DNA from 3 places in the Vibrio splendidus genome. Region 3 is predicted to be linked to each of the others. Evidence: riboswitches for the same ligand, from Rfam matches in the RefSeq annotation. Region 3 holds a riboswitch; each other region holds the start of a gene.

Region 1 (6,430 bases), 330 kb from region 3:
ATTCATCGTTTGGCCATCGAACAGTTTGAGCTGGTGTGTTGCTACCTGAAACTCACCACGAGTTAAACGTTGAATAGCAGCCAAAGCTTGAAGGTTCCCTATCGTGCCAACAACTGGGCCTATGATGCCGCTATCACTACAACGAGTCGTTTGCGGATGGTGACTGAACGGGAATAAACAGTGATAGCACCCTTTCTGCTTCTGATAATCAAAGACAATAAACTGACCTTTCCAGCCGATCGCAGAACCAGAAATCAAAGGCGTACTGCTGCCAAAACATGCTTGGTTAACCTGCTGGCGCGACTCAAAGTTGTCAGTACAATCCAACACCAAATCAGCGAGCATCACCTCAAGCTCAAGTTGGCTTTGAGTCATTCGCTTATTGATGGTTCTTACTTGGCTTCGACCATTAAGCTCACTCAGTTGTTGCTTCAGAGCTTCAACCTTAGGTGAACCTAACTGACTTTCCTTGAACGCTACCTGTCGTTGCAGGTTAGACGAATCCACACAGTCATCATCAACCAATACGATTTTTCCGACACCGGAAGCAGCAAGATAGAGAGCTGCTGCATTTCCTAAGCCACCACAACCGATGACCAACACATGGCTATCTAATAGATTGCGTTGCCCTTGCTCACCCACTTCAGGTAACGCAATTTGTCGTTGATAACGAATAAACTCAAAATCACTCAGCATAGCTAGGCTCCTGCATAACCTCTTCTTTGAGAGCTGGAGGTTTAGGTGCCATCAGTTTTTCGAAAAATTCGATCACCTTTTTGGGGTCTTCCGCTAATGTAATCGCACGAACAACCGCCAAACTCGACACCCCACAATCCCACACCTGCTCAGCTGTCGATTGGTCAATACCACCAATAGCAACCGTCGGATAACCGGTGAGTTGCTCTGTGTATGGGATAGTATCAATCAGCTGTTGATACAGAGATAAGCGAACTAAACCCTGAGGCTTTGATGGCATCTGTTTAGTTGTTGTTGGGAAAATGTGCCCTAGCGCAATATAGCTTGGATTGATTTGAACAATGCGTAGCAACTCGTAATAGCCATGAGTCGAGAGACCAATCTTTATACCCGCAAGGCTCAACTGTGAGAGGTTTGATTCTTCAATATCCTCTTGCCCCAAATGAACACCAAAAGCGTCATGCTTGAGTGCAAGTTGCCAGTAATCATTGATAAAAACTTGAGCGTTGTACTCACGACCAAGTTCGATAGATCGTGCGACTTGTAGTTCTAAGTCCGTTTGCTGTGGGTTCTTAATACGTAGTTGGACAGTGTTGATTCCAAGCTTGAGCAATCTTTCGATCCACTCAACATCATCAACCACAGGGTATAAACCGAGGCTACTCTTACTCAACTCAGGAAAAGAAAGTGATGTCCCTTGGTTAGCCCAACCTACGCTTATGTCCAATCGTTGATCTTCAAGAACAGGGATAGGAAAGTTTTGGTAATGTGCTGGCCATGTTCCACGTGAAACATTGGACGCTGCGCGAGCTAAAACTAGTGCGTCTTCTAATGGGAATTCCAGCGCCAACAAAGTAAGTAACCAAGCAAAGTGGCCGCGATTATCTAACTCCTGATGAGCTGTAGTGCCACTCTTGATAGCACGGCTAGCACCCAGGTGTGACCAGATATCCAGTACAGCTGAATCATCTGAAACACCGATATAAATGGTATTCGGAGTTTGTGTAAAGGCATCACAAACGTCAGCTAGCGCGACTGAATTGCTGTAATCAACAACATGGTTCAGTTCTGCTAGCTGACACACCGTCAATGAATCAAGATCATGAGCGAAGCCAATAGATAACGCCTGCTGAGAATCAACGATAGAGAAGTATTGAGTTGGGCTTACACCCAACTCAACCGCATCAGTTGCCAAGCCTTGTCGCTTAGCAACCAATAGACAGTTCTGCACCTCTCCCGTTAACTCAATATTTTGAGATGGGATTAGTATCTTCACTGTCATTATTCCTCTAATTGAGCTTCTTTTGCGGCTACTGCAGGATGATAAAGTTCAGAGCCAGTATCACGGAACTCTTGTGATTTCTGACGCATCCCTTCCAACGGGTTATCTAGCATCTTAATCTCGATAGCCTGATCCGCGGCTACTTGTTCGGTGTCTTTCGCATACTCTCGAACTTCTTGAGAAATCTTCATCGAGCAGAATTTAGGTCCACACATTGAGCAGAAGTGAGCAACCTTGCCCGACTCTTGTGGCAGAGTTTCATCATGGAAAGAACGCGCGGTTTCAGGATCTAAAGCTAGATTGAATTGGTCTTCCCAACGGAATTCAAAACGTGCCTTTGATAATGCATTATCTCGGATTTGTGCGCCCGGATGTCCTTTAGCGAGGTCCGCTGCGTGTGCTGCTAGCTTGTAAGTAATCAGGCCAGTCTTCACATCTTCTTTATTTGGTAAGCCTAGGTGCTCTTTAGGGGTGACATAACAGAGCATCGCACAGCCGTACCAACCAATCATGGCCGCGCCAATACCAGAGGTAATATGGTCGTAACCAGGGGCAATATCTGTCGTCAATGGGCCTAAAGTATAGAAAGGCGCTTCATGGCAGTGCTCTAACTGCTCGTCCATATTCTCTTTAATCAGGTGCATTGGTACATGTCCAGGGCCTTCAATGATCACCTGAACGTCATATTCCCAAGCCACTTTAGTCAACTCACCTAGAGTACGTAACTCCGAGAATTGAGCCTCATCATTAGCATCTGCAATTGAGCCCGGGCGTAAACCGTCACCTAATGACAGAGCAACATCGTACTTCGCACAGATCTCACAGATCTCACGGAAGTGGGTATAAAGGAAACTTTCTTGGTGATGAGCAAGACACCATTTCGCGATGATGGAGCCGCCACGAGAGACAATACCAGTCACACGTTTAGCGGTCATAGGAACGTAGCGAAGCAATAAGCCTGCGTGGATAGTAAAGTAATCAACACCCTGCTCTGCTTGTTCAATCAAGGTATCGCGCATCACTTCCCAGTTAAGGTCTTCGGCAACGCCATTCACTTTTTCAAGCGCTTGATACATAGGAACCGTACCAATTGGTACTGGGCTATTACGTAGGATCCATTCGCGAGTCTCGTGAATATTACGACCAGTAGAAAGGTCCATCACGGTATCGCCACCCCAGCGAGTCGACCATACTAGCTTCTCAACTTCTTCTTCAATCGAAGAGCTTACTGAAGAGTTACCGATATTAGCGTTCACCTTCACTAAGAAGTTTCGACCAATAATCATCGGTTCTGATTCTGGGTGGTTGATGTTTGAAGGGATAATAGCTCGACCTTCAGCAACCTCTTTACGCACGAACTCAGGAGTAATTTCTTTCGGCAGGTTTGCACCAAAGTTATGGCCAGGGTGTTGATGGTTAAGCTGCTCATCAGCGAACTTCTGACGTCCCATGTTCTCACGTATGGCAATGTACTCCATTTCAGGTGTGATAATACCCTGACGAGCATAGTGCAGCTGAGTAACACATTGGTTGTCTGTCGCGCGACGAATTCTAGGCAGGTTGCCGTAGCGAAGGTCGTCTAGAGTTTCATCATCTAAACGTTCTTTGGTGTAAACAGAGCTTACGTCGTCTAACAATTCCGTATCACCACGCTCTTCAATCCATTGCTCTCGCAACTTAGGAAGACCGCTATACAGGTCTATTTGATGTGTAGGGTCTGTGTAAACACCTGAGGTATCGTAAACTTGAATGGGTACATTAGGTTCGAATACAGGCTCTTTTTTGGTACCACCAACAAGGCTATCAGCGAGTGATATTTCTCGGACAGGGACTTGAATGTCCTCTCGAGATCCTTGGATGTAAGCTTTTTTTGAGTTTGGGTAGGGTTGTACGGATAAAGAATCAATGAAATTCTTCGCTTCCAGTCTTGCTTGTTTACGAGTCGACATAGCATTTTTCCTTGGCTTTTAGCCATTATTTATAGGGATAAAAATGCTTGACGGATTAGATGCTACAAGAGGGATCACGGTAAGAAATACAGTTGTGATCTGGAGATAGATCTCTAGAAGGATTCTAGTTAGATATCTACTCTTGTTCCCTTCGCAGGTATTAGCCTGATCAGGTTCAACGGATCCCGAGTTAACGGTCTCAGCCATATGGCACTCCGACAAGTTCGATCGAGTATATAAAAACGGCTTGGATAAACCAAGCCGAGTTGTTAACAAATCGTAAGAAAGTTTTAAGACTTTATCAAAAGTTGGAAGCCGATCCATGCGGCTGAAATACTGAGTACCACGTTGAGTAGCACATTGAGTCCCATCTTAAAGAAAGCGCCCTGCTGCATAAGAAGTACGTTATCCATCGAAAATGTAGAAAATGTCGTCAGTGCTCCTAGGAAACCAAGACCGATGATCTGTCTCCATGGTTCTGTCGCAACCATTTCATTCTCAAACGCAGCGATGAGCAATCCCATAATTAAAGAACCAATTACGTTAACAGTCAGCGTACCATAAGGAAAACCACGCCCTAGCATTACCACACATAACTCTGAAATCAAATAACGCGAACAAGCACCAAATGCGCCACCAATGGCAATAAAACCTAAAATAGATAACTGACCCATGAATCCTCCCAAACAATAATCCCTATATTCTAGCTTTAACGCCGATAAAAGCGAGGGTAGAAACTAAGAATGCATGCGCAAATATTAAACGTTACAGGTGTCACTTAACTTCAATGTATCCCATTAAACCCGTTTTCATGTGTTCTATAACATGACAGTGGTACATCCAGCGGCCAGGGTTATCTGCAACAAATGCAGCTTTAGCTCGGCCGTTTTTTCCAAGTAACACTGTATCGGTATGGAAAGGCTCTTCAACTTTCTTCCCATCAAGTTCCAATACAGTGAATGTATGACCGTGAATATGGATCGGGTGATGGTATTGGGTGACGTTCTTTAGATCGAATATGTAAGTCTTACCTAACTCTAAAATCGTCAACGGCTCAGGAATATTGTCTTTGCTCATCCCTTCCCATGCTCTTTTATTAGTAAGCCAAAACTTAGGCATCGATTTACCATCTTTAGAAACTGGTGATACCGCACCTTCCCACTCGAACACAAAATCGATCTCTTCAGCATTAGGAAGATCTAGATTAGGTACAGGGTTAAGAGGCAACAATGGCAATAAACGCCCTTCAGTAAGGGGGGAATCTACTACCTCGAACTCACATAAAGAGAAAGGAAAGCGGCCCTTCATTTGAAGAACATTAACTCGCTCGCCTACTTTGGGCGCTATCAGTCCAATATCCACGCGCATCCCTGGGCCGATTTTATGTTGAGTAAGTTTATATGGCGTCTTTACAGGATTACCATCAATGGCAATCACCCATGCCTCAGCCCCTTCGACAGCAATAGGATAAGTGATCGTATTATCGACATTCGCGATACGCAGTCGAGTCGTTGCGTGCTGCTTTAATTGGTACACAGGTTCATGAACACCATTGACGCTACTCCACTCTCCTGGAGTTCCCATACGAGCACTAAGTCGTGGAATCATTAAGTCTTTCCATTGACCCTGTTTATCGATGTGCCAATGCTTAAGCATCAGTGCATGCTCTTCATCAAACTGCACGGGAGTGCTTTCTTCTACGATAATTAGCCCAACCAAACCCATACCAAGTTGTTTAACGCTATTCATATGTGGGTGATACCAAAATGTGCCAGCATCTGGCGGCGTAAACTCATAAATGAATGTTTCACCTGGCATGATCGGTGGCTGACTTAAGAAGGGAACACCGTCCATTTCGATAGGAATTCTTAAGCCATGCCAATGGATAGTCGTCGGCTCTGATAGCTTATTCGTAAAACGAATTGTGACCTTTTCACCTTGTCGACATCGAATCGTTGGTGCTGGAATCTGACCATTAAAGCCTAGAATATTAGTCTCAAACCCCGTCACGAGTTCAGCGGTTGAAGGCACTGCCGTTAAGTCATAAACATACTTTCCTTGTTCATCAACCGCCCGTTTCATAGAGCAAGCAGGCAGTACAGTGAGTGCAGGTATAGCGAGAGATGATTGAATAAACTTACGACGGGAGATATCCATATTTGTTGCCTTTTAGTAATAACGACCAAAATGTAACAAAATATTGAGAATAATTCTCATAAAGAAGCGTGGTTTGTGCTGTTGATTGTTTATAAAAGAGGCTGGGATAAGTAAGCACTTACCCTTCTATGGTCAAATATCATCCAAGGCAAGAAGTGACAGCTTAAATATCCCACATATAGAAAGCCAAAAGACCTTCCTGTTCGACTAGATCTTCGAACTACTACGGAAGCGTAAAGGTTCGAATATCAACATATCCAAATTGGTAGAATTAGGTAAACCATTATAAGTCGAAGCTAATAAAAAAAGGCTCCAACATTTCTGCCGGGACGCGTAGTCTGGAGCC
Region 2 (6,430 bases), on a different replicon from region 3:
AAGTAACTGTTGGTCAAGACAGCCAAGTGTCATTCTAACTTTGATGTGAATAACGATTTTTAATAAAAACGGCCTCTCATTTGGAGGCCGTTTTTGATCATGTCACCTAGCTAGCATGAATTTGATGAGCATTGAGTGTGACTCTAGGGAAGTGATGATGTAACTTTGTATCTCTTACTTTAACCTAGCGAAATGTACTCCGGCGTTGATTATGAAATCTAGCTTAAGCATTCGATCTTATACCAAGCAATTTAATACCCATGCTCATGATGACCATCACCAATTGGTATTGCCGATCCAAGGCAGTATCAATATCGAGATGGTGGGGTATGTCGGCAAGGTGGCCGTGGGCGAATGTGTGGTGATTCCAGTAACCACCGCGCATGCGTTTAAGGCGGATGAAGCCGCGCGGTTTATTGTCGCGGATATGGCAGAGTTACCGCAGCATTTGTTAGAGCATGAGCTCTCGGTTTTCACGATAACACCACCTTTAATGAGCTTCTTGCTGTTTGTTGAGAAGCAACTGGAGTATCAGGTCGACAGTGGCATTGAGTCATCTATTTTGGATGTGTTTTCACTGCTGCTAGAGCAACAAGAAGTGAGCAAAAGTATCGACCCTCGTATTCGCGCGGTACAAAGGCTGATAGCGGATAATTACGCCCAACCTCTCTCTATTCTACAACTTGCAGAAACGGCCTGTTTGAGTCTCACTCAATTCAAAAAACGCTTCAAAGAGTGCTTGGGTATCAGTGCGCTTAAATACATCACTCGATATCGTATGGAGAAAGCTCAAGCCTTGTTAACTCATACCGATCTACCCGTTCAATTGATTGCTGAAAATGTGGGCTATAGTGACGTGTCTGCTTTCAGTCGTCGCTTCTCTCAGCACTTTGGCATGTCTCCAAGGGCGTTTCTAGGTTCGATGAAAGAGAGTCTTTCAAAACAACAATAGCGTCCTTTCGGCAAACTAAACTTTATCAATCTTCACTATTATCTATTTCAGAACTGAAAATTGGGTAATAGAAATGAATCTTGCCATCAATCGCGTTAACGAATTCCAAACGGGCACTTTGGCCATCTTGTTTGCTTCTATTTTATGGGGCACGACAGGCACCGCCGCAAGTTTTGCACCTGATCTCAGCCCATTAGCGATTGGTGCTTTCTCTATGGGCGTCGGTGGCCTAATGCAAGCGGGATTGGCGTATCGAAAAATCCTATTCGCTTTCGATAAACTTTTGCAGAACAAGAGGCTGTTGGCAGTGAGCGCTTTGGCTTTGGCGGTCTATCCTTTAGCTTTCTATTCTTCAATGAAATTATCAGGCGTGGCGATTGGTACCGTGGTTTCGATTGCAACCGCGCCTTTCTTTTCGGCATTGTTAGAGTGTCTGATTAGCAAAAAGAATAATATCAACAAACGTTGGCTCACTAGCTTTGCGATTGGTGTGGTGGGTATTGGGTTGTTGGTGTTTTCAGAAGCTTCATCGGCGAATGAGTCAGGTGATGATCTCAAGCTGTTGGGTATTGCTTTAGGTTTGCTCGCTGGGTTGTGTTACGCCATTTATTCTTGGGCGACAAAAGCACTGATCGATAAAGGGATTAAGTCGCAAGCGGCGATGGGCAGTATTTTTGGCCTCGGCGCGATGCTGTTGCTGCCAACACTCTGGTTTACGGGTGAGAACCTGTTTTCCTCGCAGATTAACGTATTAGTCATCAGTTATCTGACACTAATTCCACAATGCGTGGGCTATATCGCGTTCAGTTTTGGTTTACGCCACGTGACCGCGAGCAGTGCCAACCTGCTGACCCTGTTTGAACCAGTAGTTGCAGCGGTGCTTGCCGTCTGCGTTGTCGGTGAGCTGATTCCTTTTACAGGCTGGCTAGGTATGTCTCTGATTGTGCTGTGCTTGTTGATACAGTCGAAGCCATCTAAAGGAACGCTATAAGTATTTGTTTTGTTGTGCCTAATTGAAATTTATTCATGCGTAATTCTTATAATTGAATAAAATCAGTATCTCAGTTGTGAGAGTGCTGTTACTATCGCTATCAATAGTCGGGGGGCATATACCTTATTTGGTGTTTGCTGAGATCGTTAATCGAGACCCGTTGAACCTGATTCAGTTAACACTGGCGTAGGGAACTATAAGCACTCGATCTACGTCTGCACCCATGAAAACTTTCATGAGCCTAATGCGACTTCTCCTTCGATCAGTGTTCGTTCTCCTACGTCTTGTAAGATAGTAGGAGCGACAATGACACACAGTTCTATTTCAAAAGATTTAACGCCAAAAGCCTCAGTTTCACAGCACTCTGCAGAAGACACGATTCGCACGAATACTCCGATTGTTTTAACTATCGCGGGTTCTGACAGTGGCGGTGGTGCAGGTATCCAAGCTGATATTAAAGCTATGTCTGCTACAGGTAGTTTCGCTTGTTCGGTAATTACCGCTATCACTTCCCAGAACACGCAAGGCGTTTCCGCCATTTTTCCTATTCCACTCGACCATGTCGCTAGCCAGTTAGATGCGGTTTTTACTGATCTGAATATCGTGGCAGTAAAAGTCGGCATGTTGGCTGATTCGCAAATCATCAAAGTCGTCGCGGACAAAATTAATCAGTACCAACCTAAGCATCTTGTGATTGACCCTGTAATGGTCGCGACAAGTGGCGATCTTCTCTTAGAAAACTCTGCCATTACAACGCTGAAACAAGAACTGATTCCACTGGCAGACATCATTACTCCTAACTTGCCAGAAGGTGCGGCGCTAACAGGCAAGCCGGTACCTGAAAGCGAAGCTGAAATGCAGGGCATGATTGAAGATTTACGCGCACTAGGTGCTAAAGCCGTTCTTCTCAAAGGCGGTCATTTAGAGAAAGATGAAAACAGTAACGATCTACTGATTCTCCCGACGACGTCTGCCTTGATTAGCGCGAAGCGTTTCCCGACTAAAAACACCCACGGCACGGGCTGTACGCTTTCATCTGCCATTGCTTCTTTCTTGGCTCAGGGCAACACGCTGGCAGAAGCTGTTGACCTAGGCAAACAATACATTTCTCGCGCGATTGCTCATGCTGATGAGTTGCAAGTTGGTCAAGGTCATGGCCCGGTAAATCACTTCTTCGCTGGACACGGTAATGTCCGTTAATACGGTTGGCGTTCAACTCAGCAACGCGACGTTACGTTACCGAGACAGCGAGTACGCGACCTTGTCTGGGTTGTCGCTTAGCTTAAACGCAGGTAAGTGGACAGTATTGCTGGGTCGAAGTGGTTGCGGAAAAACCACGGTATTGCGTTATCTGGCAGGCTTGCTGGACGACAAGGTGGAGTGGCAGGGCACATTGGCAACGTCCGATGAATTGCCTTTAACGGACCGCATCGCTTACATGGCACAGCAAGATTTGTTACTGCCATGGCTATCGGTTATCGACAATGTATGCCTGAGTCATCGCTTTCAAAATCCAGTTTCTGATAAAGAACAGCAAACCAACCAAGCACTAGAGTTGTTAGCTGCGGTTGGTTTGGCTAATCACGCGTCTACTATGCCGGATCAATTGTCTGGTGGTATGCGCCAGCGTGTTGCTTTGGCTCGAACCTTAATGCAAGACAAGCCTGTGGTGCTGATGGACGAGCCTTTCTCTGCGCTGGATGCGGTAACAAGACACAAGCTTCAAAGCTTAGCGTGTGAACTACTAAAAGGTAAAACCGTTGTGTTGATCACTCATGATCCACAAGAAGCGGTGCGTTTGGCGGACAATTTGTATGTGTTGCAAGGCACACCCGCGAATGCTCAGTCATTGTCTGTGCCTAACACAGCGACACCAAGAGTGTTAGATGGTGAATGTGCTGAGTTACAACAAGCGATCTTAGATCAGTTGGAGCGTGATTATGAATGATCTAACGCGAAGCGAAACTGTGGCTCATTCAACTAACGCACAGACTACCATTACACGCCCTCGTCAGATGAATCCCGTTATGCGTTTGCTTATCAGCAGTGCTGTGATTCTCGGTTTATGGCAAATGGTGGTCGTTATCTTCGAGATGCCGAGCTTCATTCTGCCAGCGCCTGCAGAAGTCTTTATTAAACTATTCGAACGCTACGATGTATTGCTCAAACACACTTGGGTGACTGCGCAAGAGATCTTACTTGGCTTGCTACTTGGTTTGTCGATGGGGCTATTTTTCGCCCTGCAGATGTTGATGTTCGAACCACTAAAACGCTGGCTGTTACCTATCTTAATCGCTAGCCAAGCGATCCCTGTGTTTGCGATTGCTCCAGTATTGATGTTGTGGCTTGGTTATGGCATCGCCTCAAAAGTGGTGATGGCAGCGATCATTATCTTCTTCCCTGTAACCACTTGTTGTTATGACGGCCTACGCAATACACCGACAGGCTATCTCGATCTTGCCAAAACGATGGGTGCATCGAAATGGCAATTGTTGCGTTATATCCAATTGCCTGCTGCATTGCCAACACTGGCGTCTGGTATTCGTGTGGCGGTGGTTATTGCCCCAATTGGCGCGGTCGTCGGGGAGTGGGTGGGTTCGAGTGAAGGGCTGGGTTATCTAATGCTACAGGCCAACGCGCGCATGATCATCGATGAGATGTTTGCGGCCTTGTTTATCTTGGCGGTGCTGTCTATCTCGCTCTACTTCGTTACAGATAAATTACTCAAAAAAGCTATTCCTTGGGAGAACCAATGATGGCTTGCTCAATAACACTTGTTTAATAAGGCTTCGTTTAATAAAGCCTGTTTAATAAAGCTTCGCTCAACATAAGAATAATATTCAAAAGGAAAGGTTAACCGTGAAAAATACAAAATTGATAGGTGCAGTGGCACTGCTTGCTTCATTGGTTTCAGGTCATGCTCTAGCGGACTCTGAACAAAAGAAACTGACATTGATGTTGGATTGGTTTGTGAACCCGAACCATGGCCCGATTGTGATCGCTCAAGAGCGCGGCTACTTTGCTGACCAAGGCTTAGACATTGAAATTCAAGAACCCGCAGACCCAAGCACGCCGGCAAAATTGGTCGCGGCAGGTAAGGTCGATTTAGCGGTAACTTACCAACCAAGTTTAATCATGGATGTGGCAGCGGGTCTTCCTTTAGTTCGTGCATCAACCCTTATCGCGACGCCACTGAACACACTAATGGTTCTGGATAACGGCAAGAACGATTCACTAGCGGATCTGAAAGGCAAGAAGATCGGTATTGCGATCGCAGGAAACGAAGAAGCAACAATTGGCACCATGTTAGCGCAAGAAAATGTTGCGTTTACCGACGTGCAAACCATCAATGTCGGTTGGGCACTGTCGTCTTCATTGGCATCAGGCAAGGTAGATGCAATTTGGGGTGGCCTACGTAACTTCGAAACCAACCAGCTAGCCCTTGAAGGCTTTAAAGCAAAAGCGTTCTTCCCAGAAGAGCACGGTGTGCCAGCTTACGATGAGCTTATTTTTGTTGCGAACGCAAAGCAGCACGATGATGAAGCGATCAAAGCGTTCAATAAAGCATTGGAACAAGCAACGACTTACATCGTGAACCACCCACAAGAGTCATGGAGCGAGTTTGTTGCGTATTCACCAGATACGTTGAACAACGAGCTTAACCAACGCGCATGGAACGACACGCTGACTCGTTTTGCGCTTCGCCCTTCTGCTGTTGACCTAAAACGTTACGACAATTACGCACAGTTCATGTTCGACAAAGGCATTATCAAATCACTACCAAAAGCCGCTGACTACGTACCGACTTTTGACTAAGGAATCTCATGAAATACCAAGACTTAATCCAAGCCTGTCAGCAAGATTGGCAAGAGTACACTGAGCACGCTTTTGTTAAAACGCTGGCAAACGGCACTCTTGCTCAGCCATGTTTTCTGCATTATTTGAAACAAGATTTTCTGTTCTTGAAGCAATATGCTCGCGCTTATGCGTTGGCGATTTACAAGGCGAAAACCTTGGCTGATATGCGTCGTGCACTGCCAAGTGTTCATGCTCTGCTAGATTCTGAAATCTCTCACCACGTGACTTACTGTGGTCAGTGGGGTTTAACCGAATCTGACCTAGAAAACGAACCGGAAGATTTCGGTACAGTTGCTTACACGCGCTACGTTCTGGATGCAGGCATGACGGGTGATCTTGTCGATCTTTATGCGGCACTGGCTCCGTGTTCCATTGGTTACGCTGTGATCGGTAAAGCGTTGTTAGAAAGCAGCGATACTGTTTTAGAAGGCAACCCATACACGAGCTGGCTTCAGCTTTACGGCGGAGAAGAGTTCCAGTCTGGCGTAGCAACGGGCGCAGAATACTTCAATCAACTGCTTGCTGAAATTGATATCAACAGCGAGCGCGGTCAGAACATCGTTCATATCTTCAAAACCGCAACGCGTATGGAAGTGGCTTTTTGGCAGCAAGGGCTGAATGCACTTAAT
Region 3 (6,430 bases):
ACTTTGCGAACCATGTCTGTTGAGCCAACAAAGAAAGGTACACGTTGGTGTAACTCAGTTGGTTTGATGTCCATGATACGTTGAGCACCGTCTGAAGCGATACCACCCGCTTGTTCCATAAGGAAAGCAATTGGGTTGCACTCGTAAAGCAAACGCAGTTTACCTTGAGGGTGGCTTTGTGTGCTTGGGTATAAGTAGATGCCGCCTTTCAGCAGGTTACGGTGGAAATCTGATACTAGAGAACCAATGTAACGAGAAGTGTAAGGGCGGTTATCACTTGGCTCATCTTCTTGGCAGTACTTGATGTACTTTTTAACACCCGTAGGGAAGCGGAAGTAGTTACCTTCGTTGATCGAGTAGATCTTACCTTCATCAGGGATCATCATGTTTTCATGAGATAGACAGAAGGTACCCAGTGATGGGTCGTAGGTGAAACCATTGACGCCAGCGCCTGTTGTGTAAACAAGCATGGTTGAAGAACCGTAAATTACGTAACCAGCTGCGACTTGTTTGTGTCCAGGTTGTAGGAAATCTTCTTGTGTTGGTGGGGTACCAATCGGTGACACTCGGCGGTAGATAGAGAAAATCGTACCAACCGATACATTCACATCGATGTTTGAAGAACCATCAAGTGGATCCATCAGAACAACGTATTTTGCGTTTTTGTTGAGCTCTTTATTGAAGGCAACAGCTTCGTCTTCTTCTTCACTTGCAACGCCACAAACTTGGTCACGAGCTTCTAGAGCCGCTTTAAATTTGTCGTTCGCGTAAAGGTCTAGCTTTTGTTGCTCTTCACCTTGAACGTTGTCTGTACCAACAGCGCCAGTAATGTCGACAAGACCTGCTTTGTTGATTTCACGGTTAACAATTTTCGCAGCAAGACGAATTGATGACAAAAGGGATGATAGATCACCACTTGCATGGGGAAAGTCACTTTGTTTTGCAACAATGAACTCACCAAGGGTGCGCATCTCAGACATGTTATTTCCTTAAACTTCTCTCAATATTAGGGGGGATTTGAGCACTGTAGATTAGGCCTCTTGAGTGGGCTTTATTCATCTAGACGCTTACCTAAATTCTAAAGGTTAGATCTTTTTAATGGTAATGAACTAAGCGACACAGATCTCACTTACAATGTCGACTAAATTTGTTTTGCATTGCTGCTCGCTTTTAATCGCCATTTAATGATAATGAGTGCAAGTAGTTTGATTTAGACATGGCTCATTTAGCCAAGCGTTTGGAAGCAATATATGCATATTCACATCTTAGGAATTTGTGGCACCTTCATGGGTGGTGCCGCGGTATTGGCTCGTCAATTAGGTCACAAGGTTACGGGTAGTGACGCGAATGTTTACCCTCCAATGAGCACTTTGTTGGAATCACAAGGGATTGAAATTATTGAAGGGTTCGACCCCAGTCAATTAGAGCCAAGGCCTGATCTCGTGGTTATCGGTAATGCCATGAGCCGTGGTAACCCGTGTGTTGAGTATGTATTGGATAATAACCTTAGATACACATCAGGCCCGCAATGGTTGCAAGAATTTCTACTGCATGACCGTTGGGTATTAGCGGTATCGGGAACGCATGGCAAGACAACAACATCGAGCATGCTGGCTTGGATTTTAGAAGACTGTGGCTATGCGCCTGGCTTCTTAGTTGGCGGCGTGTTGGGTAACTTTGGTATCTCTGCTCGCCTTGGTGAAAGCATGTTCTTCGTGGTCGAAGCCGACGAATATGACAGTGCTTTTTTCGATAAACGATCTAAGTTCGTTCATTACCACCCAAGAACCTTGGTGATGAATAATCTTGAGTTCGATCATGCGGATATCTTTGACGATCTTGAAGCGATCAAGCGACAGTTCCATCATTTGGTTCGCACTGTGCCAAGTAATGGTCGTATTTTCTCACCGAAGCAAGATACGGCTATTGAAGATGTTCTATCTCGTGGGTGTTGGAGTGAGACTGAATCGAGCGGCGAACTTGGCGATTGGGATGCCAAGAAACTGGTTAAAGATGGCTCTAAATTTGAGGTCTATTTCCAAGACGAATGTGTTGGAACCGTAGACTGGGATTTGGTTGGCGATCATAACGTAAGTAATGCCTTGATGGCGATTGCGGCGGCAAGACATGTTGGTGTGACACCCGACTTAGGATGTGAATCACTGGCGACTTTCATTAATACCAAGCGTCGCTTAGAGTTTAAAGGCGAAGTGGCAGGTGTTTCTGTCTATGACGATTTTGCTCATCATCCTACAGCGATTGAACTTACGCTGGGTGGCTTACGTAATAAGGTCGATACGAAAAAAATCATTGCTGTTTTAGAGCCTCGTTCTGCCACCATGAAGCGTGGTGTGCATAAAGAAACCTTGGCTGATTCGCTCAAACAGGCGGATTCTACCTACTTATTCCAACCGGATAATATTGATTGGTCTGTACAAGATGTTGCCAATGCGTGCCATCAACCCGCACATGTAAGTGATGACATGGATGCATTCGTTGCTAGAATTGTCTCAGAGGCACAAGCGGGCGACCAAATCTTAGTAATGAGTAATGGTGGCTTTGGTGGTATTCACCAGAAATTGTTGGATGCGTTGGCACTCAAAGGCTAACGGCATCCACGACCTTATATTTTGAAGTAATTGAGAACATGACAAAACACGATAAAGCTATAACCCTCGCTTTCACTGGCGCATCAGGTGCGCCTTATGGCCTGCGTTTACTTGAATGCCTTTTGGCGGCGGATTATCAGGTCTATTTACTGATATCGTCGGCTGCGCGAGTGGTGTTGGCGACCGAGCATGAACTTAAGTTACCTGCAGGGCCCGATGCAGCGAAACAAGCTTTGGTTAAACACCTTGGGTGTGACCCCGAAAAGCTGGTGGTGTGTGGCAAAGATGATTGGTTCTCTCCGGTTGCCTCTGGCTCAGCAGCGCCGAAGCAGATGGTAGTTTGCCCATGTTCAGCGGGAAGCTTGGCTTCAATTGCTCATGGCTTATCGGATAACCTGATTGAGCGTGCTGCAGATGTGGTCATGAAAGAACGAGGCCAACTGTTGTTGGTGGTTCGTGAGACGCCATTCTCGACGCTGCACTTGGAGAACATGCATAAGCTATCGACTATGGGCGTGACGATCATGCCTGCCGCTCCGGGTTTTTATCATCAACCTAAGTCGATTGAAGATCTGGTCGATTTTATGGTGGCGCGCATTTTGGATCATCTTGGCATTGAGCAAGGTTTAGTGCCACGTTGGGGTTACGATCAACGTAATTGATCCAAACTTGATAGCTTATTGTTAAAATTCGAATTACAATTCTGAACACTCATCGGGGAGCAAACCATTCAAATAATGAATGCGAGCTGAGATCAAGCAAGTGCTTGGGACCCGTAAACCTGAACCAGATAATGCTGGCGTAGGAATTGAGTTAGGAATAACTTCTACCGTTCTCCTCCCTCAAACCTGTGCCGCTCAGACCATGGAGAGCGTCCAGTGAAATTCACATTAACAACTCTTGCTGTTACTACAGCCATCTCTTTTTCTGCCTTTGCTGCAGACAATACCCTAACGGTTTATACCTATGATTCTTTTGCTGCGGATTGGGGCCCTCGTCCTGCCGTTGAAAAAGCATTTGAAGAAAAGTGTGGCTGCGATGTGAACTTTGTCGCGCTAGAAGATGGCGTGTCTATTCTGAACCGCTTGCGTCTTGAAGGTGGGAACAGCAAAGCAGATATCGTGTTAGGTTTAGATAACAATCTGATGGCTGAAGCGAAAGCGACGGGCTTATTAGCTAAGCACAGTGTTGATACGTCATCAGTAACGCTTCCTAATGGTTGGAACGACAGCACTTTTGTACCCTATGACTTTGGCTACTTTGCTTTTGTTTACAACAAAGAGAAGTTGGCAAACCCGCCTAAGAGCTTGAAAGAACTGGTTGAGCAGCGTGATGACCTTAAGGTTATCTACCAAGACCCACGTACATCAACGCCGGGTCAAGGCATGATGCTATGGATGAAGTCAGTATACGGTGATGAAGCGACAGCAGCTTGGAAGAAGCTCGCTCAGAAAACGGTTACTGTGACTAAAGGTTGGTCTGAAGCTTACTCTATGTTCTTAAAGGGTGAGTCGGACTTAGTCTTGTCTTACACGACTTCTCCGGCTTACCACATCATTGCAGAAAGTGATTCTAAGTACGCAGCAGCAAGCTTTGAAGAAGGCCATTACACTCAAGTGGAAGTGGCAGCGAAAGTTAAAGGCAGCAAGAACGAAAAGCTTGCCGATGAGTTTATGGTGTTTATCCTAAGTGATGAATTCCAATCTGCGATGCCAACGGGCAACTGGATGTACCCAGTGACGGATATCGAGCTACCAAAAGGGTTTGATCTGTTAACAGTACCGCAGAAAGCTCTGAGTTTTACGCCTGAAGAAATCGCTGCTAAGCGTAAGCCTTGGATTCGTGAATGGCAGAGTGCACTTACTTTTTAAAAGATTAGCTCTCTAGCTTAACTTTCTAAAGATGAGTTTCCTAAAATTCAGCTTTCTAACTTTCTGTATTTAAAGGTTCGTTCGATATACTTTGAGCGAACTATTTACGGTAAAAAATCAATTTATGATAAAGAAAACACCTAAGGTCGGGATCTGGGTTGCGATACTCATTACCGCCTTTGTGGTTTCAGCAGTTGGGGCATTGCTTAGCAATGCCCCTTCTCTTGATATCAGCCAAGTATGGTCCGATCCTTACTATTGGCATGTAACGAAATTCAGTTTTTATCAAGCGACACTCTCAACTGTGCTGAGTGTTGGCTTTGCTATACCTATTGCTCATGCTTTGTGTCGCAGGCAATTTTTTGGGCGGGCTCTGTTGTTAAGGCTGTTCGCGTCGACCTTGGTTCTGCCTGTGTTAGTCGGTGTGTTTGGTTTGCTTGCTATTTATGGCAACAGTGGTTGGTTAGCTAAATTTCTGGCGAACTTCGATATTGAACTGCCATTCTCCATCTATGGATTGAATGGCATTTTACTCGCACATGTCTTCTTTAATCTGCCCTATGCCAGTCGTTTACTTTTACAAGCTTTAGATACCGTGCCTGCCGAGCAACATAAGCTGTGTGCTCATTTGGGTATGAGTCATTGGAATAAATTCAAATGGGTAGAATGGCCGCGATTGAGACAACAACTGCCTCATGTGTGTGGCTTAGTCTTCATGTTGTGCTTTACTAGCTTTGCTACCGTGATGGCGCTAGGTGGCGGTCCGAAATCGACCACTATCGAACTCGCTATTTATCAAGCGATTAAATTCGATTTTGACCTACAGGCTGGTGCCTTGCTCGCGATATGGCAAATGCTGCTATGTGGTGTATTAGCGGTGAGTATTCAGCGCTTGTCTAAGCCTATCTCCGTGACAGCCAGTCAGCTGTCGGAAGAGAAATATTTGGTTAAGGACAGCTGGTGGTCAAAAGCTTGGGATAGCTTTTGGATCATAGTAGTCTCAATGCTGGTATTGCCGCCATTAGCCATGGTTATCGTCAGTGGTATTAACTCACAAGCACTGATTGTGCTCAGCAGCGAACCGTTTTGGGCTGCGTTAATGACCTCCGTTAAAGTTGCGTCCTTAGCAAGTGTTATTGCTGTCGGTATTGGTATTGCGATACTGCTGACCAGTCGTGCATGGCGTTTGCAGAATAAGAACTTTAGAGCCGATAAAATCGAGCTGATTGGTACCATTATCTTAGTGACACCAGGGTTAGTGATCAGTACGGGACTCTTCTTATTACTGCGTTCATTTACCGATGTATTTAGCTTAGCTTTCTTTATTGTGATTGCAGTAAATAGCTTGATGGCACTGCCTTATGTGATAAAAACCTTAGCCCAACCTATGTTGCATTTATCTCAACAGTATCAATACGTGTGTGCAAGCTTGGGAATGACAGGTTTCACACGTTTTAGGCTGGTGGAGTGGCGCGCACTACGTAAACCAATGGCGCAAGCCTTCTCTATTAGCTTTATGCTGGCGATGGGTGACTTAAGTGCCATTGCCTTGTTTGGTAGCCAAGATTTTAGAACGCTGCCTTTGTATCTATTCCAATTGTTAGGCAGCTATCAGATGGAAGCTGCAGCGGTGGTTTCTGTGAGTTTACTGCTGCTGAGTGTGGGCAGTTTTAGCTTAATAGAATTTTTATTTACTCGAAGTTCAAAGCCCAATGCTAAAGAGTTAAGGAACCGATGATGTTAGTGATGAAAGAGGTGGACTACCACTATCACCGAGAGTTGTTTCGCTTTGATTTTCAAGCTGAGCAGGGCGACATTGTCGCGTTGATGGGGCCGAGTGGCGCTGGTAAATCAACGTTGTTGGCGCTAGTCGCGGGATTCATAGAGCCTACATCGGGTGAGATCTCAGTGGCAGGACAATCGCTTATTGGTAAAGAAGCGCACCAACGT

Evidence for each region. Region 3 has a riboswitch for thiamine pyrophosphate ahead of thiB (thiamine ABC transporter substrate binding subunit). Riboswitches for the same ligand answer to the same signal wherever they lie in the genome.
Region 1: linked by a shared signal. The riboswitch ahead of thiC (phosphomethylpyrimidine synthase ThiC) and the one ahead of thiB (thiamine ABC transporter substrate binding subunit) in region 3 are both predicted to bind thiamine pyrophosphate.
Region 2: linked by a shared signal. The riboswitch ahead of thiD (bifunctional hydroxymethylpyrimidine kinase/phosphomethylpyrimidine kinase) and the one ahead of thiB (thiamine ABC transporter substrate binding subunit) in region 3 are both predicted to bind thiamine pyrophosphate.

The regions. Positions count from the first base shown of each region.
Region 1 is NZ_AP025508.1:3,803,130-3,809,559, forward strand. It holds gene OCU90_RS17105 (HesA/MoeB/ThiF family protein) at 1-696, opposite strand, end outside; gene OCU90_RS17110 (thiamine phosphate synthase) at 686-1,978, opposite strand; gene thiC (phosphomethylpyrimidine synthase ThiC) at 1,978-3,927, opposite strand; TPP riboswitch at 4,057-4,155, opposite strand; gene crcB (fluoride efflux transporter CrcB) at 4,218-4,601, opposite strand; gene OCU90_RS17125 (multicopper oxidase family protein) at 4,702-6,084, opposite strand.
Region 2 is NZ_AP025509.1:976,332-982,761, reverse strand. It holds gene OCU90_RS21605 (DUF4382 domain-containing protein) at 1-38, shown strand, start outside; gene OCU90_RS21600 (helix-turn-helix domain-containing protein) at 212-952, shown strand; gene OCU90_RS21595 (DMT family transporter) at 1,026-1,943, shown strand; TPP riboswitch at 2,042-2,153, shown strand; gene thiD (bifunctional hydroxymethylpyrimidine kinase/phosphomethylpyrimidine kinase) at 2,250-3,143, shown strand; gene OCU90_RS21585 (ABC transporter ATP-binding protein) at 3,133-3,891, shown strand; gene OCU90_RS21580 (ABC transporter permease) at 3,884-4,699, shown strand; gene OCU90_RS21575 (ABC transporter substrate-binding protein) at 4,803-5,759, shown strand; gene tenA (thiaminase II) at 5,768-6,430, shown strand, end outside.
Region 3 is NZ_AP025508.1:3,474,181-3,480,610, reverse strand. It holds gene fbp (class 1 fructose-bisphosphatase) at 1-980, opposite strand, end outside; gene mpl (UDP-N-acetylmuramate:L-alanyl-gamma-D-glutamyl-meso-diaminopimelate ligase) at 1,251-2,609, shown strand; gene OCU90_RS15545 (flavin prenyltransferase UbiX) at 2,648-3,271, shown strand; TPP riboswitch at 3,315-3,434, shown strand; gene thiB (thiamine ABC transporter substrate binding subunit) at 3,488-4,480, shown strand; gene thiP (thiamine/thiamine pyrophosphate ABC transporter permease ThiP) at 4,605-6,218, shown strand; gene thiQ (thiamine ABC transporter ATP-binding protein) at 6,218-6,430, shown strand, end outside.